One region of the Brevibacillus sp. GCM10020057 genome, then DNA from elsewhere that is predicted to be linked to it. Evidence: riboswitches for the same ligand, from Rfam matches in the RefSeq annotation. Region 1 holds a riboswitch; each other region holds the start of a gene.

Region 1 (10,414 bases):
CATTGTGTTTTCCGTGTTCATTCAACTCTTTTCCGCCATCCAGCTCACGCACATCTTCAGCACGCTGCTGTCCATCTTTCTCGTTCCCTTCGGCTTTCCGCCCGCATTTTCCCAGGCGATCGTCGCCGGATTGTTCGAGGTGACCCTGGGCGCCCAAGCGGCCAGCGTCGTGCCAGATGGCGTATCGATGGTCTGGAAGGCCGCGATCGCGAGCGCTGTCCTGTCCTGGGGCGGACTTAGCGTCCACGCACAGGTCGCCAGCATTTTGAGCGAGACGGATATCCGCGTCGCGCCCTATTTGCTCGCTCGCGCCGCCCACGCCTTGCTCGCCGCCGTCCTGACCTTTATCGTCTGGGAGCCGCTTCGCACATCGGCATGGTTCTCGGGAAAAAGTCTCCCGGTCTTTCTGCCCTCCAGCTTGGGCATCCCCGTATTCGGGTGGTGGGAAGCGTTCTGGCACTCCAGCCTGCTCGCGCTGGGAGTCGCTGCCTTCTTGCTTCTGGCAAGCGGACTTGTCAACCGGCTGCGCAGAGGGCGTACCCGCTAGCCTTCGCCGTGCAGCTTGGCCATCAGCGCCTGCTCGACGACCAAAGGAACGAGGTCTTTCACGCTGGCCTTGTAGCTGGCCACTTCCTTCACGATGCTGGAACTCAAGTACGAATACTGATTGCTGGTCATCATGAAAAACGTTTCCACGTTCTCGTTCAGCTTTTTGTTAATCGACGCGACCTGCATCTCGTATTCAAAATCGGAAACGGCGCGCAGCCCCCGGATGATTACCTGGGCGTTGCGCTTTTTCATGTAATCGATGAGCAGGCCGTCGAACGAATCCACTTCCACGTTGTCCATTCCGGCTGTCACCTGCCGCAAAAGCTCCACGCGCTCTTCCACACTGAACAACGATTTCTTTTTGGCATTGATCAAGACGGCGACGATTACCTTGTCGAATACTTTCGCACCACGCGAAATAATATCGAGATGGCCGTATGTAACAGGGTCAAAACTTCCAGAACATACCGCAATGGTCATGTCACTTCATCCTTCCTCGGGCAGCGACCCTGCGTTTTCTTGCTCGAAATAATACAGGGATACTGCGGTATCTCCATATTTGGCAAAACGGTCTTTCACGCACCGGCCGATCTCTTCCGGCAGCTCGACCTCGGCATCGTGCTCCGCGACGATCCACGCGCCGTCCGCAAGCAGTCCCAACTCTTGAAACAACCGGATTTCTTCGGCAATTTTCTGATGAGCGTACGGCGGGTCGAGAAATACCAGATCAAACGCTTGCTTGCGCGCCGCAAGCGACCTGATCGCCCGGTCCGCCTCCATGCGCAGCAACTCCGCACTGCTCTCCAGCCTGCACAGGGAGACGTTTTGCCGGACGACGGCAAACGCCTTGGGGTCGCGCTCCACAAAAACGGCCCGCTCTGCCCCCCTGCTCAACGCCTCGATTCCCAGGCCACCCGTGCCGGCGTAAAGATCCAATGCCCATCCTCCGTCGAAATACGGTCCGATCATGTTAAAGATCGATTCCTTCACTTTGTCTGTCGTAGGCCGCGTCCCTTTTCCGGGTACAGCCGTAAGCCTACGCCCTTTGTGTTCACCTGCGATGACCCGCATTCTGATTCACCTGTCAATGATTGATGTACTCGTATGCAGAGAATGATTTCATACTATCACAACTGCCAAAGGGCGTAAAATTGCAAGTGGTAAAATTATGCTGGCAGGGATGTATAAGTGGCAAACAAATGGGAAATGACTATGGATAGCGACGCAACGGTGTCGCTGACAACCGCGGAGAAGACTTACGTTTCCCCATAAGCTCTTCCTCCGGTTTCTCCTCTCCCATAATTGAAAGGCGTTCACTTTGGCGCACGGCGTGTCTGATAGGAGCATTCCGTGCCATCTCTCCCCACGCGGGAGGAGTTGAACGGCTGCCTCGTCGCCCTTGGGCGATGGGGTATTTTTTTTGTCTTCGGGCAAAATAGGACACAGGGCTGCCGTGCAACTTGGCAGCCAGCCTGCAAGTGAACCTTCGCCCGAAAAGGAGTGTGCTGATCTTGGCCGAAAAGCAGCCGTCCAAACAGAAGCTGGAAGCATCGAAAGCCCAATCCATCGCAGACCGCACCGGTGAGGGCGCAGATCGAGCAAGGCAAATGCAGTCTGCCGCCGACCAGTCGGACATCGTCAAGCACGGACAGTAATCGCACCGAGCCAGCCTGCAACTGCGGCTGGCTGCACGCATTCCCATTCACAAGCTGGCGGATGCCTGCAATTCCCTTCCCTCTCCCGCGTCTTGCAGGCGAATACTACTTTCAGGAGACGCAGACGGGAGGTTTGAGATGCAAACGGTTTGGAAAGGCTCGATCAGCTTCGGACTGGTCAATATCCCTGTACGCATGTTCACGGCGACACAGGAGCGCGACATTCGGTTTCGTCAGCTGCACAAAGACTGTCATACCCCGATCAAATACGCCAAGATGTGTCCCCATTGCAACCGCGAAATCGATGCCAGCGAGATCGTCCGCGGGTACGAATACGAGAAAGGCCGCTTCGTCATCATCGACGACAGCGATCTGGAGGAGATCACGCCAGATACCCGGCGCGCCATCGAAATCCTCGAATTCGTCGACTTGAAAGATATTGACCCGATTTATTTTGACAAAAGCTATTTCCTCTCTCCGCACGAGACTGGCGACAAAGCGTACGCCCTGCTGCGCTCGGCCATGGAGCAAACAGGCAAAATCGCAGTGGCCAAGGTCACGATGCGCAACCGCCAGAGCCTGGCTGTCGTGCGCCTGTACGAGCATTGTATCATGCTGGAAACGATTTACTATCCGGATGAAGTCCGTCCGGTAAGCCAGGTGCCTGCCCTTCCCGAAGCGAATATCGCGCTCGCGGAAAATGAGCTAAAAATGGCGACCGAGCTGATCAACAACATGACAGTGCCTTTTGATCCGGGCAAATACACGGACGAGTACCGGTCCGAGCTGCAGGCATTGATCGAGAAAAAGCTGGAAGGACAGGAGATCGCCACATCGCCAGCAGCACCCAGGGCGAACGTGATCGACCTGATGCAGGCCTTGAAGGAAAGCCTCGCCGCAACGGCAGGCAGCAGCACGGGGCCAGTCAAGCTGGAAGCCGAGCCGACGCCAAAGCCAGAGCCAGCCAGGAAAAAGCCGGCCCGCAAACGATCAGTTGCGCCCGACAGCGCGAAAGAAACGGTCCCTGCAAGGCAGGAGGCAGGCGGCTCTGGCCACGGGACCACGACCAAGGCGCTGCGCCGCAAAAAAACGACAGGCTAAGCCAGGAAAGGCTGCCACTCGGGCGAGATGCATTGGAAATGCCTGCTTTCCCATACTGCGACAGAAAAAACCTGTCCATGCCCCGGACAGGTTTTTTGTTATCGCTGTATCGCTTTCTTGATCGGCTCAATGTGAATATGCACCGTATTGATTTTGTGTACCCTTTTCATCCGCTCTTCGATTTTCTCGGTGATGGTGTGGCTCTCGACGACGTTCAGCTCCGGATCGACGTGGATGACGACATCCACGAGCACGCTGCTGCCGTGGTAGCGGGCCTTGATGTCGCTGATTTCTTCCACCCCGGCGATCCCGGAGATGGTGCCGCGCAGCTGCTGCAGCAGGTCCTGGTCAAAGCCGTCCGTCAGCCGATGCGTCGACTCCCGGAATATATCCCAGGCGGTCTTCAGGATCATCAGCCCGACGACGAATGCCGCCAGCGGGTCCAGCCAATGCAATTGAAACTGTGCGCCCGCCACCCCGGCGAATGTCCCGATGCTGACCAACGCGTCCGAGCGATTGTCTGCCGCTGCCGCCATCAGCGCCTGGCTGTTCGTCTTCTTTGCCAGCGACCTGTTGTAGAGGTAGACGCCGTACATGAGAGCAGACGTAAAGAGCGCCGTCCACCCCGCCAGCATGTCCACAGCCGCATGAACCGGATGAAAGAGAGACGGAACCGCATCCGTCACCACCTGTATCCCCACGAACAGCATGATAAAAGACGCGATAAGCGCAGAGATCGTCTCTGCCCGAAAATGACCGTACGGGTGGTCCTTGTCCGGCGGCTTTCGGGAAATGCGCAACCCGATCAAGACGGCGACAGAGGCGATGACATCCGTCGAGTTGTTCAAACCGTCTGCCATCAACGCTTCGGAGCCAGCCAGGACGGCGATTCCTATTTTCAACGCCGAGCAGAATACATAGGCAATAATACTGACCCATGCTCCACGTTCCCCTTGCTTCATATTCGCGTACACATCCACAAGCCATCACCTCAAAAATCCCAGTTGTCGAACATTCGCAGATAGAAAAAAGAACGCTTCCTGTTGTCTGCCATATCCGACCCTCATCGTAACAGACGATGTTCGAGTGGGTCTACAGAAACAGTTTTAGCCCGGTTCACGACTATAGGAAGGGGGAAAATGTGTTGCACGCCTACAATCTTTCTGTCAAACTTTTGCTTGAAAAAGGAAATGGAAATCGGTATGCTGTTGCTGTCAAGCAAAATGAAAATGAGCACGGGAGCTTGGGAAAACCAGGCTGAGAGGACGGCTGTTCTGCTGTCGACCGTTGAACCTGAACTGGGTAATGCCAGCGGAGGAATTGTCATATACGGCAGGATCAATACTGCGTATTCTTTAGGGTACCCGTATTCGTCCTTCTCTCGCGTCTGGCGTCGCATGCTCCCATGCGGCGCTTTTTCGTAGCGCGAGGATTCTTTCGCCTCCCCGCAAGGTTCACGCACTGTGCAACCATGACAAGGAGGTTTTCTTATGTCCAAAACCAGCAACTCCCCACTCACTCTTTCACCCGTCGAGCCGTTCCCCGGCAGCCGCAAAGTTTATTTGCCGGGGAGCACGCCTGACATCCAGGTGCCGATGAGAGAAATTGCTCTGCATCCGTCGAAAGGTACGCACGGCGAAGTTCCGAATCCGCCGCTGCGCGTCTACGACACCAGCGGCCCGTACACAGATCCACATTTTGTCCCCGACCTGCAAAAAGGGCTCCCGTCGCTGCGCGCGCCATGGATTGCAGCGCGGCAGGATACGGAAGCGTACGAGGGACGTCCCGTGCAGCCATTGGACGACGGGCTCAAAGGCGGGGCTGCCGCCCGACAGTACCCTGTATTTCCCAAGGCGGGACAACGACCGCTGCGCGCCAGGGAAGGCCGGGCCGTAACTCAGCTGCACTACGCGAGACGTGGGATCGTAACCCCGGAAATGGAATTCGTCGCGCTGCGGGAAGGGGTCTCCCCCGAATTCGTGCGGGAAGAAGTCGCACAGGGCCGCGCCATTATTCCGGCCAACATCAACCATCCGGAAAGTGAGCCGATGATTATCGGCCGCTCCTTCCACGTCAAGGTCAATGCCAACATCGGGACATCTGCCGTCTCCTCCTCCATCGGAGAGGAAGTGGAAAAAATGATCCGGGCTGCCCGCTGGGGTGCCGATACGATCATGGATTTGTCCACGGGGCCGCACATTCATACGACGCGCGAATGGATCTTGCGCAACAGCCCCGTCCCCATCGGGACTGTCCCGATCTATCAGGCGCTGGAAAAGGTGAACGGAAAGGCAGAGGATCTGACCTGGGAAATCTACCGGGACACCCTGATCGAGCAAGCGGAGCAAGGGGTGGATTACTTCACCATCCATGCCGGCGTGCTGCTGCGATACATCCCGCTCACGGCAAGGCGCGTGACTGGCATCGTCTCCCGGGGCGGTTCCATCATGGCCGCCTGGTGCCTCGCCCATCACGAGGAAAACTTTTTGTACACGCACTTTGAAGAAATTTGCGAAATCTTGCAGCAGTATGACATCGCCGTCTCGTTGGGAGATGGCTTGCGGCCGGGGTCGATCGCTGACGCGAATGACGAAGCGCAGTTTGCCGAGCTGACGACGCTGGGCGAGCTGACAAAAATCGCCTGGAGCTACGATGTTCAGGTCATGATCGAAGGACCAGGTCACGTTCCGATGCACCAGATCAGAGAGAACATGGATAAGCAGCTGACCATCTGCCACGAAGCGCCTTTCTATACGCTGGGGCCGCTGACGACAGACATCGCGCCCGGCTACGACCACATCACGTCAGCCATCGGAGCCGCCATGATCGGCTGGTTCGGCACCGCCATGCTTTGCTATGTGACGCCCAAGGAGCATCTCGGCCTGCCGAACAAGGAGGATGTCCGGAATGGACTGATCGCCTATAAAATCGCAGCCCACGCCGCTGACCTGGCAAAAGGCCACCCGCGCGCAAGAGAGCGCGACGATGCCTTGTCCAAGGCACGTTTTGAATTTCGCTGGACCGACCAGTTCAACCTCTCCCTCGATCCGGAGCGCGCCCGCGAGTACCACGATGAGACACTGCCGTCAGAAGGAGCGAAGTCGGCGCATTTTTGCTCCATGTGCGGACCGAAGTTTTGCAGCATGAAAATCACCCAGGATATCCGGGCATACGCGCAAGAGAAGCAACTGACCGACGCGGAAGCACTCAAGGAAGGCATGAAGGAAAAAGCCGAACAGTTTCGTTCGGAGGGAAACCGCCTGTATTTGTAACATCCCACTTTTCGGCAAAGGGAGGAGTGCCGCATGGAGGAAGCAATCCGGCTGCGCGAGGAAATTTTGCGCCTGCAAAAGGCCATTTTGGAGCATCAGCGCCAGCTGCTCCTGCTGCAGCAAAACTGCGCGCATTCGTTCCGCGAGGGCCTGCTCGCCCGCACCTGTGAGAAATGCTTGCTTACGGAAAGTTTGTACTACTAGCCGGTGACAAGAGCGGATAACGCGAAAAAGGGACGTCTTACAAGTCGACTTTTGCCTTGAAGACGCCCCTTTTTTGCTCATTTTTTATTCGTTCATGAACCGCACGCTGCCTTTGCCCAGATCGCCAAGCCGCCAGAGGGCAATCTTGCGGTAGCCTTCTTCCCGGACGAGATTTGCCCATGTCTGGAGCGTCGTATCATCTGCGTACCAAACTGTGTGCTTGCGGTTGTCTGCATCGAGGTACTGAAAGTGCAGGCTCCCGCTCGCGTTGTCCCTTCTGGGCATCTCCAGGCTCGAGTTCGCCAGCTCTGACGCCTGTTTCTCCGTCAGGGCGGCGACCTCCCCCCCGCCCGCTTCCGGCCAGTCAAACCCGCCTGCTGACAGGGCAATGACTTTTTCTCCCGGCACCTTTTTCATCCGCTTCGCCAACTCTGTGATAAAAGCCCGATCCGCCTTCGGTCCAGGACCGGCTTGCGGGCCGTGCAAGTTGTACGCCATCATCACGTAGACCGGCCCTTCCGGCAGCGAGATATTCTCAATCGGCGTGCGCGGCTCGAGAACTACCCTGAGCGTCTTGTCCTGTTCGTGCAGACGCTGGTACAGCTCCCTGTAAAAGGCGAGCACGCGGGGCCAGTCCTGGTCGGCAATCTGCTCGTAGTCGATCTCGACACCATGAAAATCATAGGTGGTCACGGCCGCCATGATTTGATCGATGTGCTTTTTGCGGCTCTCCGGCGTCGCCAGCAGCCGCGAGACGACAGCCGGGTCTTTTTGCTGGGTCGAACCGTCGCGGCGCAGCTGGTCGTTGACAATCGTCAGATCGACATGCACCAGACTGCTTTTGCGGGAGATCTCCTGCACGATGGGCAGCCCTTGCTGAAACCGTTCCGTAAACAACAGGTTGTCCGACTCGTCGAAATAGGCCGCGAACATCTGGACGCTCGTCAGACCGCTTGTCATTCCCTGCAGATCGTCGGCTCCTGCCCGCCATTGCCAATCGACTACCCAGGCGGTTTTCTCCAGAGGCTGTTCGGCTGCCGCCACGGTTTTTATCGTATCCGGCGCATGGTCTGTGCCACATCCTGCCGCCAACAAGCACAGCACCGCCATGGACACGGCCAGCGGCATCCATTTCCTTCGCGTACCGTTCTTTTCTGTCACCTGTCTCGTACCCCTTTTCCCTCTGCTCAAAATGTATCCATCACCCAGTCAATGATCGCGGATGGCACTTGCTTGATCTCGTTCCACACTTTTTCAAGGCCGGTGTACGTATTATGAAACAGCACGCCGCCCTCGCCCGCAGCATCTTTTGCCAGCGCTGTGACACTCACGTCTGTAAATACGCCATCGTAAATGTTGTCCTTCTTGTTTTTTTCGCTGCTGGATGCTTCCAGTGCGACGCCGCCGCTTGCGATGGCGCTGTCGACAGTTTGCCCGTTTACGATGACTTTCTCATCCACAGAAACCGTCAGCTTGTCACCCTGCAGCATCATGTCCAGCTTCCGGGTATTCTGGATGCTTTCAGGATAGCCTGCGTCCTCGATCGGGCCGCCTGCCACCGCCTCTGCTTTGGAGTAGACAGTCGCTCGGTCGTAAATCAACTCATCCGGATTCCACTTCACTTCATTCAACGGGGCGGAATACAGCTGCTCCACGCGCGGGTTTCCCGGCTTTTTCTGTTCGACGGCCAGCACATTGTCGCGCAAGACTACCCGGACAAAAGAGCCCTGTTTCCGGTCATACCGCAAGTAGATCGCCTGCTCCCCGACGACATTGCCCTCCAGCTTGGTCGACACCTGCAAATCCCGGCTGTCGGAAGAATTGTTCAAATACAGCAACCCGTTGTCTCCGGGCGGCGAAGTGAGCACGATCTGGTTGCCTGCAAATTCTCCTGCGCCGCCGAGCAGTTGCCACTGCGCTGCCTGCTGCTCGGCTCCCTGAACGAACTTCATCTTCTGTTGTGTATCCTCCTGAAGCTTCATCAGCAGATGGTTCGTGTGCCAGTATGGTTCCGGCTGCACCCTCGTCAAGTCGTAGAGGTTGTCCTTGCGCGTATTGTAGGCAAAGCCTTCGCGGTTGAAATGCATGGCAAACAGCTGGTGAATATTCGCATCGTTGACATCGGCGACCAGTCGGTTCATCCCCTTGTACAACGTATTGGCGTGCATGATCATGTACAGGCGCGGGACGAAGCCGAGACTGCTGGTGTAAATCTCCTTCATCTGGTTGTAGTCCGCTGTAATGCGCGCTTCCATCTGCGCCCGATCCTCGACAGGGATCATGTTGCTGTCCCGGATGAAGTCCATCAGGTAGTGGTTGTAGGTCGCGATGTTCCCCTTGGAAGGCAGCTGATCTTCATCTCGTACCCCCCAAAAATTGCCGGCGCGATCAAACACGTTGATATAGGTCAGCCGATAGCCATTTGTGCCGAGTTCCCAGTAGCCGGTCTCCTGCATGTTCAGCAAATCTTTGGGCTGCAACAGCTTGTTGTCGTAGCTGCTCATCTTGTTGGCATAGGTCAGAGCCGTCGCCTTGTAATTGTACTTTTCCAGCAGCGGCTGGACGAACAGGTGCGTGTCGGCGTGGCCGTCCTCGAAAGCCAATAGCAGCGCCTTGTCCGGGAGCGGCTTGCCCTTTAGGTAAAAATCCAAAATATCTTGCTGGGAAATCGTCTCGTACCCCTGCTGCCTCAAGGCACGAAGCTGCTCGTCCAGACGGTCCTTGGCGATGAGCCTCGACGTCCCCTCTCTTCCGACGCCGAAATAGGAAATGGCAATAAACCCTTTGTCGTTGCGCCACTCCGCCGAGTTCGCTGCCGCGTAATGTTTCGTATCAAAAACAGCGTGGTACAGCAACCCTCCGACCATCAGCAAAATGGCGAACTGCAAAATCGTCCGTCTGACTTTCCTGCGGTTTTTCCTTTTCACATCCAGGGCGAGGTTTCGTTTTCCCCTCATATTCGCTGCCCCCCACATTCCATGAATCTCGCTGCGCGAAGGCTAAAATGGCAGCCTGAAGCCTCTCTTGCCCTTTTGCTTGCGGGCTTCTTTGCGTTGTCGTGCCTCGATATCTTGCGGTGTCTCCCGCGTCCCCCAGGTCGATTTCCAGAAAGTGAACCAGGCAATCGGCATCTGCCACAACAGGACAAACTCATAAAAGACGCAAAAGACCACCCCGAAGACCCACAGCTTGCTCTTGCGATACAGCAGATGAGCCAAACTCATGAGCAGAGCCATCAAAAACAATCCCAGCAAAAACGTAGCGGGAAAAACGTGATGAACGACCGGCACGTACATCAGATTGTACAACACGATTACCGGAGCGGCGATGGGGACGATCACTCCGATGTAAAAGAACAGCGCCATGAACGGCTCCTTTTTCCAGATGAACGCGCTCGCCCGCAGCGATTCGCGCAGCCACGAACGCTTCCAGCGCATCTGCTGCTTCAGGAAAACGCCCATGTCGGAAGGCACGATAGTGGAGCAGATTGCCGAATCCTGATACGACGTGCGGTGCGTTTTCAAAATAAAGTTGGTCATGCTCCGGTCGTCGCCGAACGTCGCGGGCTGTCCAAGGAACGTTTGCGTCAGCCATGCCTCGGCATGCTGGACAATCAGCTCCTTGCGATAACAG
Region 2 (8,448 bases), on a different contig from region 1:
CCGGCGGCAGTGGCCGGACGGCTGCGGTTCAGAACGGGCCTGCGCCGAGAATATGCTGTCCGTACACGAAAAAGCCGGACAGCACTGCGGCAAGGCCAAGGTAGGCCACAAGCACCTTCCACTTGGTCGAAGCAGGAGCCGTATAGTACGTGGTCAGCCGATGCATCTGTTCATCGACCTCCGCCAGCCGCTGCAACGCTTTTTGCTTCGCTTCGGCCAAGACTTCCGACGGCGCGGGCTGGAAGGGATCTCCGCTCGGGAACAGGACGGGCTCGCGCTCCCACTCCCTGAACAAATCCCACTTCCGGTACAGGTACACTTTGTCGAGACGCAGGCGGTCGCGCTTGAAGCGCTTGTTGTCCTGCAGGAAAGGGACGAGCAAGCCCTGGGGCGGCACGGCTTTCTCGAGGCGGCTGATTTCCTCGCCGAGCTGCATGCGCTTGTTCCAGGACGACTCGAGCTGCGGCCATTGTCCGATCTCGTCCAGAAAGTCGTTCAGATGCGTCCGTTCATACTGGAGCACCTGATGCAGATAGTCTTCGCGCATCCGTTTCCACCACGTAATCAGCCCGAAGATGAAGATAAGCACCAGGATCGGGCTGGGCCGTGCAAACAGCATGAAGCCGAGTCCTGCCAGGCCGAAGAACCAGATTTTGGTCGACAGGACCGAGACGATGCGCCCGCCGTCCAGCGGCGAGACGGGCAGCAGGTTGAACAGGTTGGTCAAGGCCCCAAGGTAAATGACCAGCGCCCAGAATGGATCATGCGTCCACCAATAGAGCGGCAGCGCGGGCAGGAAGGCGATCGTCCCGGCGAGTGGGCCGCCGTAGGCGAGGTACGCTTCCGTACTGGCGTCTCTGGGCGTGTCCTTCATGGAGATGAAGGCGCCGGCGAACGGGATAAAGACGGCAGGAGATGTGGCGATTCCTTTGCGTTTGGCGGCGATCAAATGCCCCATCTCATGGACGAAGATCAGATAGACGAGTGCAAGGGCGAATTTCCAGCCGTAAAAGACAGCGTACGCCCACAAGCTGATGACCATGGAAAGCAAGGTCGCACCGAATTTGGAAAACTTCAGAATACCCAGAAGCCATTTCAGGTTGGTCAGCAAAAAGGCACCGATGGCCAAGAGGACCGAACGGCTTTTATTCATTCCAGGTTCCTCCCATACGTCATGGCGGTCATTGATTTATACGGCGATCCCCGGAAAAAGTTTCCTGACAGGGGAAGCCTCCGGGCTAGTCTTCCAGGCGGGGATTGGAAAAGGAAAAGCCGTATTCGCCAAAAGCGGGATTGTAGGTCAAATGGCCGCCGTCGAAGTACCAAAAATCGGTCGGGCGTATGACGAAGCGCAGCCCTTCCACGTCAAAGACGGCATCGCCTTCCGCAAGCGCGTCCTTTTCGATGGCGTAGAACATGCCGCCGGTGCCGGGGCCGCTCGTCCGAACGTACAGGCGCAGGACATCGCCCGGCTGAAATTCGGCGTAGCGGCGATAGGCGAGAGCGAATGCGGGTTCGATCTGTAACGTGATACTCATGGGTATGCTCCTCTCTTCTTATTAACGCCCATTGTACCACAAACGAAAAGCCCATCCGGCAGTGAAGCGGTGCCGAATGGGCTGCTGCGAAGGCGGCGTCAATCCTTGCCTTTGCTCACGTCATGGGTCGGATGCATAAAGCGGGCGCCGTCTGGCTGTTCGTCCTCCAGCAGTTCCCGGTTTTCGTACGTGTTCCAGCCGATGTCGTTCGTCGGATGCACCCACTGGTCTCCGGCCATGATGGCGGGATCGGTCTGCGTGCTCCAGTTGTTGAGCGGCGACTGTGGCGAATTGTACTGGCTGTCTCCGATCACGACGCCAAATCCGTTGACGAACGGCTTCTGGATCGAGCGGGAAGAATGCTTGAAATCCGGCGCGCTGATTTGATGCGGCAGCGTGCCGTCGATCGAGATGTCGTCGGTTTCCTTCTTTTCCTGTTTGTCATTGTCCATCCATAGGACCTCCTTTGTGGGCAGGCTTCCCTCGTTTTAAGATGCTGCAAGCGCATCCCCCTTATACCAGTGCGGCTGCCCATTTGCCGGGGAGCACCATCAGGAAAAACCGCCGGGTCCCATAGGATCGGCGGCTTGGTCTGTTTTGCGGGTCTAACGGTTTTCTTTTAACCGCTCTTGTGGTTCACTATTAATGGAGCCGTCAGATCGGACAGCTTCGGACTGGGCTTTGGGCCCGCGGATTTCGGCGGTTTTTCCAAAGTCTTTTGCCTTGTTACGTACCATGTCATTCCCTCCTCTTTGATGTCGGATGGAGTTAGTATGACCAACCGCCGGCCATTGAATGAGGGCATTATAAGGAACAGGAAAGGAATGGAACACAGATGGCGAAAAAGCAGCAACGCAAGCCGCAGCGCACGTCTTCGGAGAGTGCGGGGGCCACTGAGGTCAAAAGCGGGATTAGCCTGAAGGAAATGCTGAATGAAAGCGCGCTTGGCAAATTGAAGCAGCTGGAAAAAGATATGAAAGCGGAAAGCGAGCGGCAGGCGCAGGAAGCGGCGGAGAAGAAACGGCGCGAGCAGGAAGAGCGGGAAAAGAACAAAAGCTTTGCCGAACTGCTCGAGGAATACGACAAAAAAGGCAAAGGAAAGTACAGCTGATGCGTGATGGACGGCAGAACGAGAGGCCGGATACGTCCAAAAACGGCATGATGAAAAGGCGCGAGCTGAGTGTCAGGGACGAGTCGGTCAAGCAGCGCGGACGCGCGGTCGTAAACAGGCTGGGCAAAAAGGATGTGCCGAAGGAGTGATTTTTTTTCCTTCCCTCCCATATAGCTAGGAGAGGGAAAGGAGGGAGATCATGGGGACAATCCTGCTCCTGATCAGTCTCCTCTGTGTGGCCGTGGGCACCTGGAAGCTGATCGGCATTTACAAGACAGGCAAGGCAGACAGCAAGCCTGTTTGGTGGACGGTTGCGAGCGCTGGTATTGTGCTGTTTTTTCTGTTGAAGCTGATGACGGATACGTTTCCGACGTAAGCAGGCACCTGCAGCTGTAGCTGGCGGGTGCCTGTTTTTTACTTTTCATGCCTGCCCGGCAGCGTCCCCGGCACTTCTTTTCACGAGTCCAGCGCTGGGATGCCATTTACGGAAGGGGCCAGGGAGTGGTAAAACATCTGTAGATGCAAAAGGAGGAGACACCATGAAATATCGCCAGCTCGGGAAAGACGGCCCCATGATCTCGGTGATCGGCTTTGGCTCGTGGGCGATCGGCGGAGCCAACTGGGAGATGTCCTGGGGAGAGCAGGACGACCGGGTGTCGATGGAAAGTGTACGCGCTGCGCTTGATGCCGGGATCACCTTTTTTGATACCGCTCCCGTCTACGGTCTGGGACATGCCGAGGAGCTGATCGGCAAGGCGCTGGGGAAGGACCGCCAGAGGGTCGTGCTGGCGACCAAGTGCGGGTACTTGTGGGACGAGGAGCGCCGCCTTGTCAAAAACGGCACGTACGCTTCCATCATGCGGGAAGCAGAAGCCTCCCTGCGCCGGCTGGGAACCGATACGATTGATTTGTACCAGATGCACTATCCCGATACGGACGCGCAGGCTCCTGCGGAAGAAACGATGCGGGCGATGGAGCGGCTCGTCCAGGACGGAAAGGTGCGCTATATCGGACTGTGCAATTACAACATTCCGCTGCTCGAACAGTCGCTTGCCGTCCGCCATGTGGACTCGCTGCAGCCGCCGTACTCCATCCTGGTGCCGCAGGCGGAGCGGGAGCTTTTGCCTTTCTGCCTGGAGCGTGGCATCGGGGTCGTAGCGTACAGCCCGCTCGCTTCCGGACTGTTGTCGGGCAAGTATACGTACGGCTCCACGTTTGCGGAAACGGACTGGCGCTCCCGCCACAAGGCGTATACGGGCGAGGCGCTGAAACGAAACATCGACCGGGTTGAGAAATTGAAGAGCATCGCCGCTCGTCTGGACATCACCGTCGCCCAGCTCGCGATTGCCTATGTGCTGGCGCATCCGGCGTTGACCAGCGCGATCGTCGGCGCGCGGAGGCCCGATCATGTCGAAAGCATCCTGCCTGCTGCCGACGTGGAGCTGGACCAGGAGACGCTGGCAGAGATACGCGCTGTCGCGGCGAGATCGTGAAGAAAGCTGCCTTGCGAAGCGTGTCGAAAAAATGGCTTCTGTATCGAAAAAATTTTATTTAAGTCGCAATTTGTCATGTTTTGACGGATTGTACTTTCCGCCGTTTAGCCGTGATAAGATAAGGAAAAAATGACGTTCCTGGGAGGGGAGCCATGAACCAAGCGATCCGTTTTGATTACTCCAATGCTCTTGCTTTTGTCAAACCACATGAATGGGAGCTGCTCGCTCCGGCGATTGGACAAGCGCATGAGATGCTGCACAGGAAAACAGGACCAGGCAGAGAGTTTCTCGGGTGGGTAGACTTGCCCGAACTGTACGATCGTGCCGAGTACCAGCGGATTCGGACAGCGGCAGCACGTATTCAGTCTGATTCAGATGTGCTTTTGGTGATTGGAATCGGAGGTTCATATCTGGGGGCAAAAGCCGTACTGGACATTTTGGGGCACAGCTTCTACAATCTGCTGCCCAAATCCAAACGGCGCACCCCGGAAATTTATTTTGTAGGCAACAACATCAGCCCGGTCTACGTTTCGCACTTGATGGACGTGCTGGAGGACAAGGAAGTGTCGATCAACGTCATTTCCAAATCCGGGACAACTACAGAGCCGGCAATTGCTTTTCGACTGTTCCGCGACTGGCTGGTTCGCAAGTACGGGCGAGAAGGCGCGAGGAAACGCATCTACGTCACGACAGACCGGGCGCGGGGGGCGCTGAAAAGGCTCGCGGATGAAGAAGGATATGAGACTTTCGTCATCCCGGACGACGTGGGGGGTCGATACTCGGTGCTGACTCCCGTGGGACTTTTGCCGATCGCAGTCAGCGGGGCGGATCTGGACGCGCTCATGCAGGGTGCGGCAGATGCCCGGCGGCGCTACATGCAGCAGGATCTGGCGGAAAACGAGTGCTACCAGTATGCGGCGATTCGCAACGTCTTGTACCGAAAAGGCAAGACGGTCGAGCTTCTGGTCAGCTACGAGCCGCAATTCCGCTACTTCTCGGAATGGTGGAAGCAGCTTTTCGGCGAATCGGAAGGCAAGGACGGAAAAGGTATTTTTCCGGCGTCCGCCGAGTTTTCGACCGACTTGCACTCGCTTGGCCAGTACATACAGGATGGCATGCGGCAATTGTTTGAGACTGTCATCTCGGTGAGAACGCCGTCTGTGGACGTAACCGTGCAGGAAGACCCGGCCGATGTGGACGGATTGAATTTTCTGACGGGCAAGCAGATGGGTTTTGTCAATAAAAAGGCTTTTGAAGGAACGGTATTGGCCCATGTGGATGGCGGCGTCCCGAACCTTCTGGTGGAAATTCCCAAGGCGACAGCCTACCATCTGGGCGCCCTGATCTACTTCTTTGAAAAGGCGTGCGGGATCAGCGGCTATTTACTCGGCGTCAATCCGTTCGACCAGCCGGGAGTAGAAGCGTACAAGGAGAACATGTTTGCCTTGCTGGGCAAGCCAGGCTACGAACGGCAGAAAGCGGAACTGGAGGCCAGATTGAAAGAGAACAAGACGTATTTGACCGTCGAAGAGACGGCAGAGTATCTCGAACTGCCGGTGACGTTCATTTTGGAAAAGATCAAGGAAGGACGAATCCGGGCGTTGCACGACGGCAACGAGTACATCATCAACAAGCATCAGTTCCAGCACCATCTGGAGGAGTTGCGCAGGCTGCGGGAGTATGAGGAAACAGCCCGCCATGAGACCGTACCGGAAAGCTACGACGTGAAAGACGAGGACTGATTCCCGTTCATTCATCCTTCGGGCGAGGCCCGTACCAAGGTTTTTTTGCTTGCCAGACGCTCCGAACGAGGACTATACTTGTCAATGAAAATGACATAACAAGAAAGCAACTTGGGGAGTCCTTCATGCGGGGCTGAGAGGATGGCAGCGACGACCATCGACCCATTGCACCTGATCCGGATCATGCCGGCGCAGGGAAGTGGTTGCGAGCCAGCAGCGCTTTTGTCTTTGGTCATATGCGTATGAGCCCACCGTTTCCTGCGAGGAAGCGGCGGGCTTTTTCATTTCTGCGCTTCAAGTAAGTTTTCGCATCCGGTGAGGGAGAGAAGGAGAGAGAACGATGAGTGATTGTCTGGTTGTGGGCGGAGGTATCATTGGGCTTAGTTTGGCGTATGAGCTGTCGCGGCGGGGGATGGCCGTCACGCTGGTCGAGCAGGGAGAGTGGGGCGGTCAGGCATCTTCGGCTGCGGCCGGGATGCTGGCTCCGCTGAAAGAATTCGCATCGCCGGGCCCGATGGTGGACCTTGGGATGGAATCGCTGCGCCTGTATCCGCAATGGGCGCAGGAGCTGGAGGAGGTCACGGCGGGAGATGTACAGCTAAGTCTGGAGGGGCTCGTCACCGTCGCCCTCGATGAGCAGGAAAGCGAGGAACTGCGGGCAAAGTACCTGTGGCAAAAAGAAGCGGGTCACGATGTCCACTGGGTGAACGGTAAAGAGCTGCGGGAAGTGGAGCCGCTTTTGACCGAACGCGCGGTGGCAGGCATCTACTCGCCAGGGGAAGGGCATATCAACAACAGGCTGTTGCTGCGCTCCCTCGTCACGGCTTGCCGCTTGCAGGGAGTGACGCTGCTTTCGGGCTGCGTCGTCAGCGGCATCGCGGCAGAAGGCGGGCGCGTCGTCGGCGTCGAGACGTCGTCCGGGCCGATCCGCGCAGGGCACACGGTAATCGCCTCCGGTGCGTGGGCGGGCATCATGATGAAAATGCTCGATGTCGCCATTCCGGTGCGGCCGGTGCGCGGGCAGATTGCAGCCGTCTCCTCTGAGGGCATCCCGCTGCGGACGGTCATTTTCGGCAAGTCCGGTTACATTACGCCGAAAAAGGACGGCAAGATCGTCATCGGCGCGACAGAGGACGAGAGCGGCTTCCAGCGCGAAGTCACCCTGGCCGGTCTTGCCAGCATTTTTCAGGGAGTGATGCCGTACGTACCGGCCTTGCATGCGGCAGCGTTTCTGGAAGCGTGGGGAGGACTGCGCCCCGCAACCGCCGACGGAAGGCCGCTGCTCGGTCCTGTTCCGGGCTGGGAAGGACTCTCGCTTGCCGGGGGACATTTCCGCAACGGAATCTTGCTGTCGCCGGTCACTGCCAAGCGAATGGCCGATTATCTGGAAAGCGGCGAGAGCGGCCAGATCGCACCGTTCCTGCCCAGCCGCTTCCTGTCTTGACCCTGTCTGCGGCGGATGATTGAGAAAATGGGCTAGTCACACATGCAAAGCGGAACACCTCCCCATAGGCTTTTGTATATGGTAGTAAAGAAACACCAGAAGGGGAGGAGTTTCCATGCAGTCTGAGGAGGAGAAAAACCTTTATCAGATCGACGGGCAGACCGTCAGCCTGATCAAGGATATTCGCCATAATGTGCACAACGTCATCAAGGATCATCTCGAGAAAAAAGTACGCATTGAAGCGATCGACGGGCAAATATTTGAAGGTGTGATAGTCGACTACGACGACCAGAACGTGTATGTCGAAGTCGAAGATCCGGACGCAGAGATAGATGATCTGGAGGTAGAGGAGGTCGCCAGCCGCCAGCCATACGGGGGAGACTGGGGAGGAGGCTATCCCGGGTGGAATCCGTACGGCGGCCCTAGTCCATATGGCGATATTAGCCCGTTTTCCGGAGGGACTCCCTACCAGGGCTTCGGACCGTTTGGCAGCAGCAGCTATCCCTACGGGCAGATGAATCCGTACGGGCCATTTGGGGCAGGGCCGTTCGGGAGCAGCAGTAACCCGTATGGACAGTTCGGTCCCTTTGGGAGCAGCAGCGCGCCGGGCTATCCCCAGCAAAATGAGAATGCGCCGTTCAGCCAGGTCAGTCCGTACACCGATCACAACTACCCGACGCAGGTGAGCCCGTTTGGCGGGCAAAATCCGTACTTCTCGCCGTTTCCGCCATTTTCGCCGTTCCCGCAGCCGATGCCGTGCATTCCTTTCTTTCCGCCGCCACCGCCACCACCGCCGCCTGTGGGACCGCAAGCAGCCGTCATCATCCCGCCCAGAAGGAGACGCCGCCCGTGCCGGAGAGGACGCAAAATCATCCCGCTGGCGCTGTTTACGCTGCTCACCATCGCTTTGCTCTAAACCCCATCGACAGCAAGTCTTCCGCGAGCCTTTGCACGGTGCGAAAGACTTGCTGTTTTTTTGCGCGATCGGGTGCAAGCTGTGAGTACAACCGGCTGATTTGTCGCACACTACAATCAGAATCTGGAAAGGCAGGGATAGGCGATGAGGCCGATAAAAAGCAGCTTGCCGGGCACCCGAGGGACGTTCGGCTATTTTCGTGCA
Region 3 (10,414 bases), 300 kb from region 1:
ATCGTGCTCCCGGTCTCCTGCCACATTGCCATCAGCCACTCCTGCATTTCCATCCGGGTGATTCCGTCCAGGGCGCTGAACGGCTCATCCAGCAGCATGATGTCCGTGCCGGAGAGCAACGCCCGCAAAAACGAGACGCGCTGCCGCATTCCGCCAGACAGCTGGCCTGGATATGCCTCAGCCCATTCGGCAAGGCCGTAGCGAGGAAGCTGTGAGCGCACGGTTTCCCGGGCTTCTTTTTTGGGAACACCCTTGATCTCGAGTGGCAGCGCCGCGTTTTCCACGACGGTACGCCACGGCAGCAAGGCATCCCGCTGCGGCATGTAGCCTACCATTCCCAGCCGGTTTTCTACAGGCGACCCGTCGACGAGAATGGCTCCGGCCTGCGGCTGCAAAAGGCCCGCGATCAGCTGAAACAACGTGCTTTTGCCGATCCCGCTCGGTCCGATCAGGCTGATGAACTCGCCCTGCTTGACGCGCAGGTCAAAATGCTGCAAAATCGGTTGGTCTCCGTAGGAAAAGCGGACACCGGAAAAAGCCAGTTTGTCTAGCACGGCCAAAGTTCCTTTCTATACGCCATATCCCAGAACAAATACTCCATGCGGGATGTGGTCACGAAATGCTCTTCCAGACGGGAGAGTTCTTCCTCATTTTTCCCTTCCGCCAGCCTGTTCATCACGCCGATCAGCCATGTGGCCAGCTCGCCGAATTCTTCCGAGCTGTACGTGCGCACCCATTCGCCGTAAAGCTCATGGTCCAGCGCCCCTTCTACCTGTGCTAGTTTCTTGCCGATCTCCCAGTAGCTCCACATGCATGGCAGCAGTGCGCTGACCAGCTCGGCGAGCGAGCCTTGATGCGCGACCTTCAGCATGTAGCTGGTGTAGGCGAGCAGCACAAAGGACGGCTCGGTCGCCTCCAGCTCTGCGCGGGAAATCCCGAATCGCTCCGCGTACTGCCGGTGCAGTTCCATCTCCCCGTTCAGCGTCGCTTCCTGCAAGCCGGCAAACCTGGCGCTCGTCTCCAGGTCGTACGCCTTCGTGCTGGCGATTGCAAACATTTTGGCGTAATCGATCAAATACACATAGTCCTGCTTCATATAAAACTGGAAGGATTCTACTGGCAAGCTGCCATCCCCGAGTCCGGTTACAAACGGGTGTTGATGCGTACGTTCCCAGATGGGAGCCACGCTCTTCCACAGACGGTCGGTAAACGCTGCCATGCCGTCTTCACTCCTCTCCTGCTTTTTCCGTTTGGCACCAGTCCGCGATAAATCGTGCCATGACCTGGGCGAATTGAACCAACTGCTCCGGATCGATTGACTCGTCAACAGCATGGGCATGCTTCAGCTCACCGGGACCGAACAGCACGGCGGGAATCCCCGCATGGGCGAACCAGCCGACATCCGTCACGGTTGGCGAAATGTCGATGACAGGTGACTGCCGCAGCTGCTGTTCGTAGGCGCGTTGCAAAGTCACGAGGCCGGGGTGAGCGGTGTCCAGCTCCAGCGACGGGAAGATTTCTCCGCGCTCCTCGATCATGGAGCGCCCTCCCCAGCGGAATGTCGGCGGATTGTCGCGCAGCCAGATGTCTGCCTCCGCCGTTCTCCCCACGTGGTCTTCGATCTCGCGGATGATGTCTTCGTACGATTCGTTCGGGTAAAAGTGGACCGTGATCCACAGGGCGCATTTGTCCGCGAGAAAAGCCGCGTGCCGTCCGCCTTCGATGACGGCCGGATTGATCGTGCTGGTGCCTGGCGGAAAGCCCGGATACACCTTCATCACCGCCCAGTGACGCTCCAGCTCCTGCAGCGAAGCGATCACTTTCATCATCTTTTCAATCGCCGATGCGCCGTGGACGCGGCCGCCAGCGTGGATCGTCTTCGCCCGCATGCCGTCGTGCAGCGTCGTCTTGCTCTCGATGGTAATCCATCCGGTAATGACGCCGCCCTGCCCCTGCATGTGCAGGTTGCTCGTATCGACGACGACGGCGTAATCGGCGCGATGCCCTCGCTCGATGGCAGTCAGCGTCCCGGCCTCTCCCGCTTCCTCGCCAATTACGGACTGGAACAAAAGATCGCCGCTCAGCTCGACACCGTGCTCGCGAAGCTTTCGGATGGCAAACAGGCTAGCGGCAAGTCCGCCCTTCATATCGGCAACTCCGCGGCCGTACCAGCGTCCGTCGCTGCCTTTCGTCAACGCGAACGGCGGATACGTCCAGCCCCCGGCGTCCCCGACTTCGGCTACGTCGATATGGCCGTTGATGATCAGGCTGTTGGCTCTGCCGGACGCCGTACCTGGCAATCGGCCGACAACGTTGTCATCTCCGGGAAAGACGGGCCAGCGATCTACCGCAAAGCCCATCTGCTCGAGTTCCTGTGCGATCAAGTCCTGTGCTTGCCCACTGTTTCGTGCAGGGGGGCTGACTGTCGGACACGCGACCAGCTTGGCCAGCAACGCAAACAATTCATCCTGACCCTTGGCGATCGACTCCATTGCTGCTGCAAGGCGCTCCACGTTACTCGATCATTCCTTCTGTCGGGCTGCTCGCAGAAGCGTACCGTTTTTTCGGGATGCGCCCGGCGAGGAATCCTTTGCGGCCTGCTTCTACCCCCAGTCGCATCGCTTCGGCCATGAGCACCGGGTTGTCGGCGAGCGCGACCGCCGTATTTAACAGAACGCCGTCTGCGCCCAGCTCCATCGCCTTCGCGCAGTCCGCTGGTGAACCGATGCCCGCATCGACAATGACCGGCAATTTCGCGTCCTCGATGATGAAGCGCAAATTGTTCTCGTTGATGATCCCTTGTCCGGAACCGATCGGCGATGCACCCGGCATAACCGCATGCACGCCGACTTCCTGCAGGCGGCGTGCAAGGATCGGATCGTCGTTGGTGTAGGTCAGTACGATGAAGCCTTCTTCTACCAGTATGCGGGAAGCTTCCAGCGTGCCGATCGGATCAGGCAGCAGCGTCTTCGGATCGCCGATGACCTCTACCTTGATCATGTCGCAGAGCCCGGATGCTTTCGCGAGACGGGCAATGCGCACCGCTTCTTCCGCCGTGTACGCCCCTGCGGTGTTCGGCAGCAAGGTGTACTTTTTCAAATCGAGCTGTTCCAAAAAGTTGGGCTCGTGCGGATTTTCCAAATTCAGCCGGCGAATGGCAAACGTCAAAATCTCGGCTTGCGAAGCATCCACCGCCTTTCCTTGCGTCTCTAAATCAGCAAATTTTCCCGTGCCCAAGAGCAAGCGGGAGCGAAACTCGTAAGGTCCTATTTTCCATGTATCCATGTTGATTCATCCTCCTCCGACAAAATGAACGATTTCGATCCGGTCCCCATCTGCAATCGGTGCATCTTCATAACGGCTGCGGTCGATGATGTCGCCGTTTTGCTCCACGACGACGATCTTCTCCTGCAGCTGATAGGACGCGAGCAGGGCGCGAACCGTACGGATTTCTTCGGCCAGCTCGACTTTTTTTCCGTTCAGCACAACGACCATCGTATTCCTCCCATCTATGCAGATAACTTGGCAGCTTCGAGCCATTGGCGAGTCTGCACAAAAAAACGACTTCTCCTGCCGCTGGACTCTTGCCAGCAATAAATAGAAGAAGCCGTCATTCCACACATCCTGCAGATAGTAAAAAAACCATCCGCCGTGGATGGTTTGGTTCATAACGATACGTTATACCTCTTCCTCCGCTGGCATGACCCAGTTCAGGTTCAACGGTCAGTAACACACTCGTTACAATCTCAGCCGACGATGCTCGGCTCCCGCTTGGTAGTCGTCTATTCGGTTGTTGTTCCGTGATTTACAGTACCACTCTACTTCGGATTTGTAAAGGTTTCCTTGTACAATGCCTCCAGCTCGACCAGGCAGCGCTGTGCCCATTTGGACATTTTGCGCATTTTTTCCATCTCTCGCTCCATAGCTGACCGGACGGATTCCTTGTAGTCCGGTATGGAACCGTTATAGCGCATCAAGGCGTTGCCCGCGGCGTAAAACTTCTCCTGGTAAGACAAGGCAGGGCGCTGGTGAAACAGCGGCACGTCCACTTCAAAGGAGGTGTGCAAATCCCCCTGGGTAGGAAACCTGGTGACCGCCAGCACTTTGACGAGCACCTTGGCGTCGCCCCCCTCCACGACTTCTGCGATGTACTCGCCCGTTTTTTGCGATACACGCACGATATCTCCCGGATTCCACATGCGTTTCGTTCCTCCTCGTTGACTTTCGTTACTTGCTTCCTTGCGCCAGCGCGGCTTCCAGCTGCTCTCTTGCGTGTGCCAGCACTTCTTCCGCAGGGCGAACAGGCTGGCCGCCGCCCTGTGCCATCGCCGGATTCCCGCCGCCTTTTCCTTCGATCAGGGGAAGCGTCTCCTTCATCAACTGATTGACGGCGACGCTCACTTCAGGTCCGCGGGCAAACACGAGCTGCAGCTTTTCGCCGGTCGCGGCCAGCAGGCAGATAACGTCAGGCGCCTGCGCGACAGCTTGCTGGGAAAACTGCTGAAGCTGTTGAATCGAACGGTCTGCAAACGTCAGCTGCAGCAGACGGCAAGCTCCGAGTCGCTCCGCTTGTGCGAGCTGCTGGCGGACTTCGCCTTCGAGCAGCAGCCTCTCTTTTTCCTGCAAACTCTGCTTGAGCGCATCGCGTTCGGCCACGAGCCGCTCAGTCTGGGCGACGAGTTCGGCATCGCCAGTCATAAGCAGCCTGGCCGCTTCCCGCACTGCCGCCTGCTTCCGGCTGTAATCGCGCAGGGCGCGCCAGCCGCAGATGAACTCCAGCCGGATGTTGCCCCGATGGCGTTCCCAGCCGAGAATTTTGATCATGCCGACCTCGCCGGTGCGTGCCGGATGTGTCCCGCCGCACGGGTTGTAGTCGTATTCCGGAATGATGACCACACGTATGTTTTCCGTCACAGTCGGCTGCTTTTTCAGCGGCAGCGTCGCGAGTTCCTCGTCATCGACGAAGCGGGCTTCAATCGGGCGGTTTTCCAGCACGACCTGATTGGCGCGCAGTTCGACGGCCTCCCACACCACAGTCGTCAGCTCATCGAGCCGCACGTCGATGGTGACACGCTCTTTTCCCAAATGGAAAGCGACGGTCTCCGCCCCTGCGACCTCCAGAAAAGCCGCGGACAAAATATGCTGGCCCGCATGCTGCTGCATATGGTCGAACCGCCGCTCCCAGTCGATCCGGCCAGCAACCGTTCCGACGTCTTCTGGCAAGGTAGCCGCCAGCCGATGTCGAATTTCTCCCTCGACTTCCTCCACATCGATGACTGCTACGTCGCCGAGCACCCCTAGATCACAAGGCTGCCCGCCGCCTGTCGGGTAAAACGCCGTCTGGCCAAGCACGACAAACGGAGTTCCGTCCGCTTCCGTCCCCCGCTTGACCACGTCTGCCGTAAACGTCTGCACGTAGGCATCCTGATAGTACAATCTGTCTTTCATATTTTCATGACTCCTTGCTCCGCGATGCAAAAGCTGTTGCCTTTGCAACCGGCATTTTCTCCCGCTGTAGGTTGCGGGTTGAATAGGTACTGGAGGTGATCTCCTTGTCCAATAAGTATTTTACACGTGAAGAAACCAACGAACTGTTGCCGTATGTACGCGAAGCGCTTACCTTTTTGCAGGTAGCCAATCGCACTTTCTATATGCTATGCCAGCGCAGAGAACCGCTCAAAAAACAGCAGCCAACCAGCGAGGGCGAGCAGTTTGCCAGCGGCTTTATCCCAACAGCAGCGCCATTTTCGCTTCCCGCTCTTTGCGCTCCTCTTGTGTCGCCAGGTCGTATTTTTTCAAAAGGTGAAACAGTTCGTTCAGTTCTTCCTGGGATCGTTCGACTTTCAGCCATGCGCGCAGTTGTTCTGCCTGCTGCTGCGGCAAAAACGGCGCTTGCTCGGCCAGCTTTTTCTGCACATCCTCCGCACTGTGATCCAGCTTGCATTCCCCCATCTTCTTCCCTCCTCCCGGCGCAGACGCTTCCAAGTTCTTTTTCCCATCATACCACGTTTGCGGCGGGGAAGAAAACGCTGCGGCTGTACTGGAGAGACGAGTCTGCCATGCACTTTTGACCCGCTTTCGTAAAAAAGGCGTGCAGCCCGGCCGGATTGCACGCCTTTTTGTCCTCACGCACGCTTGCGTACGCGAAAGTTGTTTTCGATGAGCAGCCAGTTTTGCGGAAACGGCAGCCCGAGCTTCCAGTAGCTCACGCCGCGCAGCCCGAGCCGCTTGACGAGGTCAAATTTGGCCTGGATGGAACGGGCGTCCTCGAACCAGACCTGGTGCCGCCTCCCCTGATCGTCCGTGTATTCAAAAAAGGGAGCTTGCGCCCGGTAGTCGTACTGGATAGCGACTTGATGCTCCGCTGCCAGGGCGATTGCTGCCTGCGGACTTAATGCCTTGGCCGTCGTCCCCGGCTCGAAAGGCAGCGTCCAGTCGTAGCCGTACAAATTTTGCCCCATCAAGATTTTTTCCGCCGGCATTTCCGTCAGGGCGTACTGAAGCACTCTGCGTACGGGACCGATTGGGGAGACAGCCATCGGGGGTCCTCCGCTGTACCCCCATTCATACGTCATGATGACGACAAAATCCGCAATTTCTCCGATCGCCCGATAGTCGTGGGCGGTGTACCATCTTCCTTGCTGCTGCGCGCTCGTCTTGGGTGCAAGTGCGACGGACATCATCATCCCGGCCGCCTGTGCCCGCTGCTTGGCTCTGCGCAAAAAGCGGACATACGCCTCGCGATCCGACGGGGGCAATGCCTCCATGTCGAAGTGGATGTCCCCCATTCCCAACTCTCGCGCCGTAGCAAAGACCGAATCGAGTACCTTGTTTTGCAAATCCATATCGTTTAGGACCAGCCCGCCCAGCTCCGTGCTGAACTGGTCGCCTTCCAGATTGGTCACGACCAGCATCATCACGACCTGGTTATCGCGTGCGATCGCCGGAAAATTGTTCAGCGGCGGCCGCGCCAACGTCCCGTCGCGCCTGATGCGAAAGCTGAACGGCGCCAGATATGTCAAATGCGGTGCCGCTCTGCGCACGTCGTCCTCCAACGCTTGGGAAACCTGCCGCCGCGGCTCCGCATACGCATTAAAATCAGCTGCTCGCCTCGGCCGCGGCGGAATGTACAGCTTTTGTCCGACCTGCAAGGGGCGGTATTGGGAAATGCCGTTCACGCGTGCCAGCTCTGCCGCACTGATGTTGTACCGCTGCCCGATCGTGTACAGCGTATCCCCTTGCCGCACCCAGTAAAAGCTGCCCTCAATCGGAATCACCAGCGCCTGTCCGATGACAAGGTTCGCAGGATCGGGCAGCTCGTTGGCCCTCGCAATTTCCGCTGCAGTCGTCCCGTATGTTTCGGCGATGCCAGACAGCGATTGGCCACGTTCCACTACATGAATCTGCATACGCCTCCTCCTTCGCAAATCTGTCTCACTCTTTTTTATGCCGCGCGAAGGAAATAGGTGTATGTCTAGTGCAATCCTTTTAACCGCTCAAAGAGAAAGCCCGCAGACTGCATGGCAAAGTGGCGTTCGCGCAGTTCACCTGCACAAAACAGCAGCAGTGCGGGCACGCTCTGAATCTCCCACTGGGCGGCGATCTGCGGTGCCGTGTTGACGTTCATACGGCAGACTTCGACTTGCGGCAGCGCTTCGCAGACGACCGCGAGCATGCGCTCCGCCAGCTTGCAGGTGCCGCACATCGGCGTGTAGATGAACAGGGCAAACGACTCCTTTTCCTGGAGCTTTTGGCGGAAATGCTCCGCCGATACTTCCTGCACGCAAATTTCCCCCTTGGCTTCAAGTTTGCTCTACCTAACTTACTACAATACAGCCATTCAGGCATGAGAACAAGGGAATGCACGCACCCATGTCATCTACCCACCCGTTTACCGACAACCCGCAAAAAATTGCACCCCCAGCTATCAGATGTGTCCAACAGATGGGGGCAGTTCACCCGATGCTCGGTCTCCACGAGAAGCCTGTCGGCACTTCCCGGCACCGTGCTTCACCCGCTATTTGCGGAGCGAGCGGCGTAAAATTTTGCCTGTGCTGTTTTTCGGCAACTCCTTGACGAATTCGACTTGCCGCGGAATCTTGTACTTCGCAAGCTTATCGGAGCAGAACGCGACGATCTCTTCCTGCGAGACAGCGACTTCCTTTAAGGCGACGAACGCTTTGACTGCTTCGCCGTGCACTTCGTCCGGCACGCCGATCACTGCCGCCTCGATGATGGCCGGATGCTGGTAGAGCACTTCCTCTACCTCGCGGGGATAGACGTTGTAGCCGTCTACGAGAATCATATCTTTTTTCCGGTCGACAATGTAGACGTAACCGTCCTCGTCCATCCGGGCAAGGTCTCCGGTGTAGAGCCATCCATCCTTCAATGTTGCTTTGGTCTCTTCCGGAAGACCGAGATAGCCCAGCATGACGTTGGGACCTTTGACAATCAGCTCGCCGACTTCACCTCTTGGCACCTCGTTGCCTTCCGGATCTACGACTTTGTTGCTCACGCCCGGCAGATCGATCCCTACAGAGCCTGGCTTGCGCGTGCCGCGAATCGGATTGAACAAGGTTGCCGGAGCCGCTTCGGACAGACCGTAGCCTTCCATGATCTTCACGCCGAATTTGTCCTCGAATTTGTGCAGCAATTCGACCGGCATCGAAGCCCCGCCGGAGCAGCACACGCGGATGGTCGCAAAGTCCCTGCGCGCAGCGTCAGGAGTCTGCAGCATGTAGTTGTACATGGTAGGCACACCCGCGAAGCAGGACGCTTTCTGCTCGCGGATGAGCGCGATGACCTCTGCGGGATGGAATCGCTGGGCGATCAGCACGGTCGCACCGGCGCGGATGGGTCCGTTCAGGCAGACCGTCATGCAAAAGACGTGGAACATCGGCAGCACGGCCACGACCCGATCGTCCGGCTCCAGCTCGAACAAGACGCCCATCGCCTCCGCATTGGAGTCCATGTTGCGGTGGGAGAGCATCGCTCCTTTCGGCTGCCCGGTCGTGCCGGACGTGTACAAAATGACAGCCAGATCATCTTCATGCCGCTCGGGTCTGGCAAATTCCGTCTCTCTTTCAGCAATCAATTGCGGGATCGTCAGCTCGCTGCCAGTCGGTTCGGTGTAAACGACGAACTGCAGCTCGGCAAGCTCCGGACGCAAGGCGGAGAGGGTCTTCTCCAGCGCGGAGAGAGCGATCACCGCTTTTGCCTTGCTGTTGGACAAAATATAGCCGATCTCTCGCGGAGTATAGATAGGATTCATCGGGACGACCGCTGCGCCCACTCGCAGGATCGCATAGTAAGCGCTTACAAATTCAGGACGATTGTCCAGCAAAAGCGCCACTGCATCCCCTTTCCCAATTCCCCGCTTCGCAAGAGCCGCTGCCAGATACTCGACCTGCTGATCCAGCTCTGCGTACGTCACGCTCTCGCCCTGGAACACGTACGCGGCACGATCAGGGAATCGCTGGGCACTACGCTTCAAATTCTCGTTCAAATCGTACATCACATGTCTACCTCCTTTTGAAAAATTTTAACATTCTGAATACTATCAGGAAAGCATCACTTTTCCATTTTGTCCGAGTTTTGCGAGGAACGACGCGGCGTGTTTTCTTTGCGTATGGTAAAGGACTGGATGGAAATGCCGCCGAGATGCTGCCGGTACAGCCTGTCACCGAGCGAAGGGAGGGAGAGCGGGAACGAACGACCCGTACAATTTTTAGACGGAAAAGCAAAGAACCCAATCCCTGGCAGGAACGGGCTCTTTGCGGACGCTGCCGATCAATCAAACCGGAAATCGTCGTCCGTCAGCGGCTCGACATGAATGGAACGCACGTAGCCATTCCCTTTTTTGGAGAAAAAGTCATGCTGTTTCGTATGCGTGCGGATGCCGTTGAGCACGATCGGATTGACCTCTTCTTCCGGGAAAACGGGGTCCAGCCCCAGATTCATCAACGCTTTGTTGGCGTTGTACCGCACGTAGGCATGCACTTCGTCAGCCAGACCGATGGCGGTATACAGCTCGGTCGTATACGCTTCCTCATTGCGCTGCAGCTCGCCCAGCAGCTGATGCAGCTCCTCCCGGCACGCCTGCTGCTCGCTTACGCTCAGCCGCTCGAATACTTCCTGTGCCAGGACGCCTACGTACAGACCGTGGATGCTCTCGTCGCGGACGATCAGGTCGATGATCTCCCCGCTGCTCGTCATCTTGCCCTGTCCGGCCAGATAAAGCGGGTAAAAGAAGCCGCTGTAAAACAGGTAGCTTTCCAAAAATACAGACGCGACCATCGCCATGTACAAGTCCTTTTGCGTGCGGATCTCCTGATAGCGGCTGGAGATCAGCTTTGCCTTCAGCTGCAGGCGCGGATTTTGCTCCACCCAGCTGAAAATTTCGTCGATCTCCTCC

What was found. Region 1 has a riboswitch for thiamine pyrophosphate ahead of thiC (phosphomethylpyrimidine synthase ThiC). Riboswitches for the same ligand answer to the same signal wherever they lie in the genome.
Region 2: it holds a riboswitch for thiamine pyrophosphate, as region 1 does, so the genes downstream of both, thiO (glycine oxidase ThiO) here and thiC (phosphomethylpyrimidine synthase ThiC) in region 1, are expected to answer to the same signal.
Region 3: it holds a riboswitch for thiamine pyrophosphate, as region 1 does, so the genes downstream of both, thiS (sulfur carrier protein ThiS) here and thiC (phosphomethylpyrimidine synthase ThiC) in region 1, are expected to answer to the same signal.

Annotation. Positions count from the first base shown of each region.
Region 1 is NZ_JBHUJW010000043.1:278,436-288,849, reverse strand. Features, by position in the region: gene ylbJ (sporulation integral membrane protein YlbJ) at 1-547, shown strand, start outside; gene coaD (pantetheine-phosphate adenylyltransferase) at 544-1,029, opposite strand; gene rsmD (16S rRNA (guanine(966)-N(2))-methyltransferase RsmD) at 1,036-1,620, opposite strand; gene ACFSO0_RS15025 (hypothetical protein) at 2,061-2,204, shown strand; gene ku (non-homologous end joining protein Ku) at 2,343-3,305, shown strand; gene ACFSO0_RS15015 (cation diffusion facilitator family transporter) at 3,404-4,285, opposite strand; TPP riboswitch at 4,531-4,643, shown strand; gene thiC (phosphomethylpyrimidine synthase ThiC) at 4,796-6,577, shown strand; gene ACFSO0_RS15005 (hypothetical protein) at 6,611-6,781, shown strand; gene ACFSO0_RS15000 (glycosyl hydrolase family 18 protein) at 6,866-7,942, opposite strand; gene ACFSO0_RS14995 (polysaccharide deacetylase family protein) at 7,969-9,738, opposite strand; gene ACFSO0_RS14990 (glycosyltransferase family 2 protein) at 9,781-10,414, opposite strand, start outside.
Region 2 is NZ_JBHUJW010000011.1:68,399-76,846, forward strand. Features, by position in the region: gene ACFSO0_RS03810 (site-2 protease family protein) at 29-1,153, opposite strand; gene ACFSO0_RS03815 (iron-sulfur cluster biosynthesis family protein) at 1,239-1,538, opposite strand; gene ACFSO0_RS03820 (DUF3905 domain-containing protein) at 1,637-1,990, opposite strand; gene sspK (small acid-soluble spore protein K) at 2,144-2,275, opposite strand; gene ACFSO0_RS03830 (YqkE family protein) at 2,374-2,649, shown strand; gene ACFSO0_RS03835 (hypothetical protein) at 2,649-2,798, shown strand; gene ACFSO0_RS03840 (hypothetical protein) at 2,849-3,025, shown strand; gene ACFSO0_RS03845 (aldo/keto reductase) at 3,189-4,142, shown strand; partial or broken gene ACFSO0_RS03850 (glucose-6-phosphate isomerase) at 4,295-5,644, shown strand; gene ACFSO0_RS03855 (excisionase family DNA-binding protein) at 5,660-5,884, shown strand; TPP riboswitch at 5,987-6,099, shown strand; gene thiO (glycine oxidase ThiO) at 6,225-7,328, shown strand; gene ACFSO0_RS03865 (LSm family protein) at 7,444-8,244, shown strand; gene ACFSO0_RS03870 (YugN family protein) at 8,389-8,448, shown strand, end outside.
Region 3 is NZ_JBHUJW010000043.1:579,143-589,556, reverse strand. Features, by position in the region: gene ACFSO0_RS16560 (ABC transporter ATP-binding protein) at 1-554, opposite strand, end outside; gene tenA (thiaminase II) at 548-1,219, opposite strand; gene ACFSO0_RS16550 (acetylornithine deacetylase) at 1,227-2,513, opposite strand; gene ACFSO0_RS16545 (thiazole synthase) at 2,515-3,285, opposite strand; gene thiS (sulfur carrier protein ThiS) at 3,292-3,495, opposite strand; TPP riboswitch at 3,671-3,781, opposite strand; gene kapB (sporulation phosphorelay system protein KapB) at 3,819-4,199, opposite strand; gene ACFSO0_RS16530 (alanyl-tRNA editing protein) at 4,228-5,448, opposite strand; gene ACFSO0_RS16525 (hypothetical protein) at 5,725-5,952, opposite strand; gene ACFSO0_RS16520 (glycoside hydrolase family 18 protein) at 6,126-7,409, opposite strand; gene ACFSO0_RS16515 (thioredoxin family protein) at 7,475-7,783, opposite strand; gene ACFSO0_RS16510 (long-chain-fatty-acid--CoA ligase) at 8,018-9,514, opposite strand; gene nrdF (class 1b ribonucleoside-diphosphate reductase subunit beta) at 9,790-10,414, opposite strand, start outside.